2 regions of the Marinomonas sp. S3726 genome follow, and region 1 is predicted to be linked to the other one. Evidence: predicted binding sites of a transcription regulator. Region 1 holds the regulator's gene; the other holds the start of a gene.
What was found. The regulator FliA, encoded in region 1, starts transcription of late flagellar genes. The targets are predictions, from matches to a motif close to CTAAAGTTNNNNNNNNNNCNGCCGATA.

Region 1 (4,433 bases):
AAAGCTTCAATTATCTCAGGGTCAGCAGGCTCTGGCTCCCCGCCAGAACGAACCACCTCAAACATCTCATTAACGGCATCAAGAGCTTGTAAAACGACATCCATAAGCTCTGCGGTAACGTTTCTTTGACCGTTACGCAAAATATCAAAGACGTTTTCAGCATAATGGCAACAGTTAACCAATGCATTTAACTGTAAAAATCCGGCGCCGCCTTTAACTGTATGGAAACCTCTAAAGATTGCATTCAATAAGGCAATATCGTTTGGGTTTTGTTCTAAATCAACCAGTTGTTCAGATAGCTGTTCAAGGATTTCACCTGCTTCAACTAAAAAATCCTGTAGGATCTCTTCATCAACTTCGAAACTCATCCTCAGCTCCTCTAGAAACCAAGACTGGATAGCAAGTCATCAACTTCGTCTTGGCTATTCAATACTTCAGGGTTGTTATCACTATTGATGGCTGGACCATGACCTTTTGTGTCATCAACTTCATTTTCTACGTCTTCATGTTCCATACCAGAAATGCTATCAACACGCCCAGCAACAGCAACAAGGTGAACAAGTTTTTCTTCAACATCACGAATTAGTTCTGTTACGCGTGTAATAACTTGTCCAGTTAAATCTTGATAACCTTGTTCCAAAAGAATGGCATTCAGATTTGAATGCAGAGTTGTTGCACTTTCATCTGCTGTTTGCAGAAATACATCAATTCGTTTGTAAAGCTCACGGAATTCAGCTGGAGTTAAATCACGCTGAATAAGTCGGCCCCAATCTTTTCTTAGGTCTCTTGCTTGATCTTGTAGTTGGCTAGCAACTGGAACGCTACTATCGACCATATCCATAGTAGTGTTTGCAGCGCTGTTGGTCATATCAATGACATAGTTCAAGCGGTCAGTCGCATCTGTAATTTTTGATGCACCATCAACTTGATCAACAATTTGATCAACAGAATCAACTTTGAAATCTCGGATAGCATCGTGAAGGCTACGAGTCAGATAGCCAACTTCGTTATAGAAGTTGTTATGACGCGCTTCACTAAGATCTTGAATAATTTTAATCGCACCAGCGAAGTCGCCAGTTTCAATACGATTAATTAAATCTACTGCACCATCTTTCACCTGAGTCTCAAATTCACCAAGCCGCAACTTAGAATTATCAGACATTCTCAGCCCCTATTTTCCGGCATCAATTCGTTCAAAAATCTTCTCGATTTTTTCTTTTAACGCCACTGCAGTAAATGGTTTTACAACATAACCATTAACCCCTGCTTGTGCAGCGGCAATAATTTGGTCTCGCTTAGCCTCAGCAGTAACCATCAAAACTGGAATCGTTTTGAGTTTTTCATCAGCCCTCACAGAGCGAAGCAACTCAATTCCAGTCATACCTGGCATATTCCAGTCAGTTACCAAGAAATCTATGGTTCCTGTCTGCAATATAGGTAATGCAGTTGTCCCATCATCAGCTTCAACTGTATTGGTAAATCCCAAATCCCTTAGTAAATTTTTGATGATACGCCTCATTGTTGAGAAATCATCAACGATTAGGATCTTCATGTTTTTATCCAATGCAACCTCCACAACCCAAAGGTAGTCTATCAAAGCTCATATTTAATCTCGCCAATCACTTAATCTAGCTTTAAGACGCATAGCTGCTTGACTATGTATCTGACTCACTCGCGATTCACTCACACCTAACACAGAACCGATTTCTTTAAGGTTAAGTTCATCATTGTAATACAAGGATAGAACTAACTTTTCTCGTTCTGGTAAAGAATCTATTTCTTGCGCCAATTGTTTTTGAAAACCTAAGTCTTCAACAAAAGAGTATGGCGCACTATCCTCTTCATTATCTGTCTCAATATTTAACCCTTCCGAGTCAAGCAACTCTTCAAAACTAAATAACTGAGTAGACATACTTGATTGCAACATCTCATGATATTCATTTAGCCCAATATCCATTGCTTGAGATATTTCAAAATCACTAGCTTCACGACCAAGCTTAGCTTCTAATTCTTTAATCGCACTAGCTATTGCTCGCCCATTTCGACGTACTGACCTAGGAGCCCAGTCACTTTTACGGACCTCATCCATGATAGAGCCACGAATACGGATTCCGGCATAAGTTTCAAAACTAGCACCTTTTGTTGACTCAAAGCGTTTAAACGCCTCAATCAATCCCATCATCCCCGCTTGAATTAAATCATCCAGCTCAACACTGCTTGGTAACCTCGCAAGCAGATGATAGGCAATTTTTTTAACCAAGAAACCGTATTCATCAATAATTTGATTAACTGATGGTGCCGGTTTTTGATTATAGGCATTTAGACCTGTTCTGGACTGCATAATCAAAGATGAACGTAACCTTATATTTGTTAAACCAATACTCTTGAAATAACTGTACTATATTGTTCTATAACTTACTGGTTGAAATAACATAAAGTTACTAACTACCGTATTTCAATGAGCTGTATATATGACTATATTGCTCCGCAGTATAAACTGCTCGGCTTATTATATTATGTGCTCTTGCAGGTTGAATATCATCTGGAATGCGCTGCCCATCTGCGATGTAGACGACTGGCAACCTCTCTTCAATAACAACACTAACCGCCTCACCTAGTGAAGCAGATTCATCTAGCTTACTTAACACACAACCATCTAATTGCACCTGAGCATACACATCAACAACAGTTTTTAATACTTGTCTTTGACTTGTACAGGGTAATACTAGCAATTTTTTTAAATCTGAATGAGCCCTTTTCATCATAAGCAATTGACGTTCTAGGTTTCTATCCCTTGGATTCATACCTGCAGTATCAACTAAAACGAGTGAAAAGTTAGAATATTTATCAAGTACTTCATTCAAATCTGAATATTCATTAACAACAACAACAGGAACATTCAATATGCGACCAAATGTACGAAGTTGTTCATGCGCTGCAATTCTATATGTATCAGTTGTCACTAAAACAACACTGTCTGAGCCATGCTTTAAAACATGTTGCGCAGCAATCTTGCCAATTGTTGTTGTTTTACCAACGCCTGTTGGCCCCATAAACGCATAACAACCATGCATTTCAGAACCTTGTTTCTTAACTGGTATATGTTCAGCCAAATGAGATAGCACTCGGTTCCAATCGTCTTCACGTCCCAGTAACTCGACATCATCCAGAATACCAGAGACAATACTTGACGATAATCCGAGGGAGGTCAATCTCTCTTTTACTTTTGCTTGTGCAGGGTCAAGGTCATTTTTCTTGGTATCACCCAACTTACGCTGCTGCTCAAGCAACTCCTTTACCTTTTGCAGTTCAGCTTCCATCTCTTTTAATTGAGCACTTTCCTCTGGCTGCTTAATAGATAAAGACTCTTCGATAACAGGATCTTCATCTGCCATGGAAACATATTTATTAGCAGGTACAGACGACATTTTCTGAGCAAGATCAGCTTGATGATTTACTTGTGAAATTTCAGGTTGCTTAGCTTGTTCAATTCGCTCTTGATAGCTTTGTTGAGGCGCTGTTTTAGGAGTAACAGGAGGAGGCTCAGGTTTAGGCTGACTTGAGTAATTTGAAGGCATGCTACCGTCATAATCTAGAGCGGCAACTATTTCGATCTCTCCACTTGCAAGGCGTTGATTAGACAGAATTACGGCATCAGGGCCTACAGCGTCGCGTACTTTGCGAATCGCTTGGCGCATATCTGCTGCTCGAAACCGCCTTATCTGCATTAAAGACCTATCCTTTAAAGTTAATTTCTCTTACAAATCCATAGCTTACCCGAAAGAATTTGATAAATATAGAAAGATATCAGGGCAAGTACAGCAATTTTACTGACCAATAACGCCTACGACTGTAATTCGCTTATGATCTGGCACCTCTTGGTACGACAAAACAGCCATATTTATACCACCATAACGCATAAATCTTGCCAACATAGGCCTAATAGGTGCAGATACAATCAATATAGGTGTATTACCGTTACTTTCTTGCTGTTCAGAAGACTGCCTTAATGAAGTTTGTAGCTGCTCAGCCATTGAAGGCTCTAAGATCAAAGCCTCCTCATTCTTAACACCCGCTTGTTGACTTTGCTGAACCGTTTGCATCAGCATTTTTTCTAGCTCAGGGTCTAAGGTTAATACAGGAATTTCATCAACCCCTTCAGCTAGAGTTTGTACGATTAAACGTGACAAAGAGGTCCTCACTGCAGCAGTAAGCACCATAGGGTCTTGAGACTTAGGAACAACTCCCATAATAGCTTCTGCAATTGTTCTCATATCACGTAAAGGCACACCTTCAACTAAAAGATTTTGCAGTATTTTCAACAACACACTTACAGGTACAGTGTTAGGTACCAATTCTTCTGCCAACTTAGGATTATGCTGCTTTAATAACTCTAGCAGTTGCTGCACTTCATCATGACCAATCAACTCATG
Region 2 (4,433 bases), on a different contig from region 1:
TTCATTTCGTTGCTAGTTGCCATACATGTATCTCAAATTAATTGTGCAGCTAAGTATCTTGCTTATGTTACTTTTCATTTGGTTAGTCGGTTGAAGGATAGTCCTTAACCCAACGTTTTTCTTCTTGCCAAGCCTTATAAAGCTGTAAAAGAGAAGGAGGCTTATGTCCTTCTTTTCGTTGTAAATAACCAATTTTAAATAGAATTTGATATTGCTTTAATAAGGTTTTGAAGGCTTCTGCAAGGCTTGTTCGACTGTCCCAAATATGAGTTGCTTCACTACTTGCACCATTCATTTCTAAGATCTGGTAGTTTTTACCAGCCATAAGATCATCAATATTTTTAAATTTGAGATCTAAGCGTCCAAAGTGATAGCCAGGAACGCCATCAAAGAAAGTATCTAAAGATTGTGTCAAAGCATCGGTTATATATTCATTACCGTTGCGAAAAATACTGCCGCGACTATGGCTACCTGCAAAAGCAAGGCGGAAGGCTTCATCTTTGGCTAATACTGTCTCTAGCTTGTCTGCATGACGATCTAGATAGATATGAGATAGCTTTCCTGCTCTTTTATCTGCCATGATTAATTGCTTTAAGGTACTTACGCCATCACCGATTACCCAAGGCGTATATTTCAAGGTGATAGAAATAATCTTGCCTTGTTTTTGACCTGGGTAACGAATATAAAAAATACCCGCTTCAGCTTGGTATTGTGATCTCTCTTGTAAGAGTAGCTTAGCTCCCAGTGGAAAAGCCTTAAGATAATCCACTAGTTGTACTTCTTGGTTAATTAGCCTTACGCCAGCACCACGACACCCTAAGTCTGGTTTGGCAACCAGAGGAAGGGAAAGGCCTTTTTGGTAGTATTTATCTAAAGCTTGATTCGCATCAGCTTCAGCCGTCTCTGCCTCACCTCTATGATAGGTGGTGAATTGGCAAATAGACTTTGAAGAGGCGTCCGATGCTAGATCTAAAATATCCGACTTTGATTCACCAACCATGCCTGATAGAGGAATACTTGGGTTGGCAATCAGTGGAAGACTTAAGCTTCTGTATCTCGCGCTTAATAATAGCCATTGGATAATCACGGGGGTGTACATGGCCCATGCAGGCCAAAACTCAAAAAATGAGGTGATGTTATCGCTCACCTCAAGAGGAGGCATACCTTCATTAATACCTTTTGGTAATGGGATGCTGTGTGTTTTCAAACTGAAGGCTCCTTAGTGATGGCCTGGCTAACTTGTCTATTAGCAAAATAAATAATTAAAAGTAGAACTGGGGCAAGCGCCCAACGCCAAGCTGAATCAGTTAGCCATAGGGCATCACCAATGAAGAAGATGGCGCTGTAGATAAAGATACACCATAGCGCAGTGGCACTCATGACAGAAAGGAAAAAGACTTTCAGGTCGACTTTTAATGCACCACAGGCTAAGTAGCTAATACTTCTTAACCCTGGAATGAAACGAATGATGAAGATTGACCAAAAAGCAGTCTTTTGTAATCGTTTACTAATCTCGATACCTGTCTTTGATTCCAGTCGTTTTTTAGCCCACTGAATTCTGTGGCTTGATTTGCCTAAGTAGTAAAGAATTAAGTCACCACTGGCGATACCAATAAAAATAGATATTAGACCTGCTGTGTATGAGAGGCTGCCTTCAACCCCTAAAAGAGCAGCGCTAATAATCGCAGCATCTTCTAGAAGATATGACATCAAAATGATGCCTATAAAGAGCAAAGCTGGGTTTTGAGTCCAGTTAATGAGCATTTCTATCATTAGCTTGTCCAGGGATATTAAATAACTTCAGTTAGGACATTCTGGTATATAAAAAGTTCAGTTGATTGTAAAGAAAGTGAAAGGATTAGATTTAAATTAGGAATAACGAAAGGGGGATGGTGTCCTCACCAGGACTCGAACCTGGAATAGCCGCTTAGGAGGCGGCAGGTATATCCTGTTTACCTATGAGGACTTAGTATGTGTGCGATTTTATACCTTAATTTTGTGCTTATTTCAATTATTAGTCATTGATTATAAACAGTTAATTAGGCACTTCCGATAATGTGTTTACTGCTGATAGGTCGACTATCTCCCGTAGCAGTGTAAACCCTGTGTTTCTTGTTTTGGCCTTTAAGGATTTCTAGCATAGCTTGATTGCGGCGGCGAACAGAACTTAATACTCTTTCGTTAGCAAAATTTTTGCCTTTGCATTGAACCAGTAACTCTTCACACTCTTCAACTAGTAGTCGGGTTTCATCATCGGGCGACTGTTGAGATAGCCAGTTTTTAAATGCACCTGGCTCAGGCTTTCTAGGGTTGATAACCCCAAATTTGCAGAGGATCTTGTGTTGCTTCTCTCCAAGTGAGTCTAATTCGTCAATGGCAGACTGTTTAGCATCAGATATTTCTTGGATACGAGTAGTATTTAAAGAGCCAAAAGCAGCTCTTTCTTGCGTCAGAAGATCAAGAAGAATATTTAATAATTCTATATTTCGCTTAAGGACAGGGATGAGAGGCAGCATGGCAATAAGTGTGTCTTAGGCCTAAAACATTGAGTCCATAGCAACCATATTGCTCGCCAATTTCTCTGAGTCAACTTTATATTGACCAGATGAGATAGCAAGCTTAATTTGCTCGACCTTAGCCATATCCATATCTGGCATGCTATTGATCTTGCTTTGATGGCTTTGCATCGATTGAGCTGCACCACTTAGCTTTACTGTGTCGTCAGTAAGTGTGCCACTTTTTTCTGCTTGAACAGATTTACTTGACTCTTGTTCGTCGTTAGATTTTTGTAATCTATCGTTCTTTGTTACGCTGGGTTGATTGCCATACCCATTGATATTAAATGCCATTTTGTTTCGCCTCTAAGTTTTTGCCTAAAACTTTTTACCTGCCTAACATTTTAATCGGCATATTGACCTATAACTTTAGGTATTTAATGAATAAATACAAAGTTATTTTAATCTCTTCACTGATTTCCTAATAGTTTACTCGAATCTCGGCTTCAGAAACAACTTTACCGTACACAAAACGACCAGAACTTACATTTTTAACTTTAATTTGTTGTCCGAGTGTACCGTCTTCGGCCGCAACCCCATTCATTTTGACGTTAATTAAGCCGCTTTGAGCTGAAATGAGTACGTTTTGACCTCGTTTAACAATAATTGGAAGTTCAGTTAATTCTTTGGTTATAAAGGTATTTATATTTATGTTACGTTTTGCAATGAGGCCGTAAGGCGGTGAAGAGGGCGAGTAAACTTGCCCTCTAACTTGCGTTAAATCAACCTTATCTAACACAGTATTGCTTGCGTCAATTGTTTGTTTTCTTCTGATTGGAGCGATTGCTTTTATTGCTTCAACAAGAATTTTTTGGGATACGGGAATAAAAGATTTCCACTCAGGTTGTTGGCAAGATATTGCGTAAGTTGTTCTTTTCTTTGAGTTTACTCTTTGGTTTTCGACTGATATCGCCTGATCACATGCCGGAAGGTAATTTAACCCACCTCTATTTTCTAAGCTGATAATAATTTCTGCATTGGGGTAACTAGAAGCGAGTCTAGGTAGTTCAATGTTTTTAATAAAATAGTTAATTTGTTCTTCTGTTGTTGCTGCAAAAACATTGTTGCACAACAACGCAAATATGATTGAAATTAACTTGTATTGCTTCATAGAGCAGTTATTTCCATAAAAAATTAAAAGTGGGCGTTAAAGGGATTAGTAAAATAACAGAATTCACTCTATCATTGGACGATATATTCTATTTAAGAGTTTAATCTCAAATCGTGTCATCACAAGTAGGAGGCATTTATGGCCGGAGTTCTCGAAAGCGTTAATCAGCGTACCCAATTAGTTGGGGAGAACCGCCTTGAGTTATTGCTATTTCGCTTGAATGGAAAGCAAGTGTATGGAATCAATGTTTTTAAAGTTAAGGAAGTTTTACAGTGCCCTAAGTTAACAAGCATGCCTCACAGTAGCCCTGTTGTTCGTGGTGTAGCGCATATTCGAGGTGGAACTATTCCCATTCTTGATCTCGGCTTGGCGACTGGAGACAGTCCAATTGAAAATATTGATCAATGCTTTGTCATTATTACTGAATATAATCGCAGAATTCAGGGCTTTTTGGTTAAAGGTGTTGAGCGTATTGTTAATATGAACTGGAGCGATATTCAGCCACCACCAAAAGGACTTTCAAACGATAACTACCTAACAGCCGTGTGTCAGGTAGAAAAAGAAATGGTCGAAATTATTGATGTTGAACAAATTCTTTCTGAAGTTGCTCCAACTAAACAAAATATTTCGACTGGTATTGTCAGTGAAGAGTTCCAAACAGAAGCGGTTAAACACCACATCTTAATTGTTGACGATTCCAGCGTGGCCCGTAAACAGATTAAGCGTTGTATGGAAGATGTTGGTTTTGCCACAACCGTTTTATGTGA

Region 2: the regulator FliA is predicted to act here: its motif matches at 2,902-2,928, upstream of flgM (flagellar biosynthesis anti-sigma factor FlgM).

What each region holds. Positions count from the first base shown of each region.
Region 1 covers NZ_JXYC01000003.1:109,669-114,101, reverse strand. The annotation lists gene TW85_RS00800 (chemotaxis protein CheA) at 1-368, opposite strand, end outside; gene TW85_RS00795 (protein phosphatase CheZ) at 380-1,162, opposite strand; gene cheY (chemotaxis response regulator CheY) at 1,172-1,564, opposite strand; gene TW85_RS00785 (RNA polymerase sigma factor FliA) at 1,607-2,341, opposite strand; gene flhF (flagellar biosynthesis protein FlhF) at 2,442-3,728, opposite strand; gene flhA (flagellar biosynthesis protein FlhA) at 3,828-4,433, opposite strand, start outside.
Region 2 covers NZ_JXYC01000009.1:105,754-110,186, reverse strand. The annotation lists gene TW85_RS08035 (GNAT family N-acyltransferase) at 1-23, opposite strand, end outside; gene TW85_RS08030 (D-alanine--D-alanine ligase) at 83-1,207, opposite strand; gene TW85_RS08025 (VTT domain-containing protein) at 1,204-1,773, opposite strand; tRNA gene TW85_RS08020 (tRNA-Arg) at 1,891-1,966, opposite strand; gene flgN (flagellar export chaperone FlgN) at 2,040-2,516, opposite strand; gene flgM (flagellar biosynthesis anti-sigma factor FlgM) at 2,538-2,849, opposite strand; gene flgA (flagellar basal body P-ring formation chaperone FlgA) at 2,977-3,666, opposite strand; gene TW85_RS08000 (chemotaxis protein CheV) at 3,805-4,433, shown strand, end outside.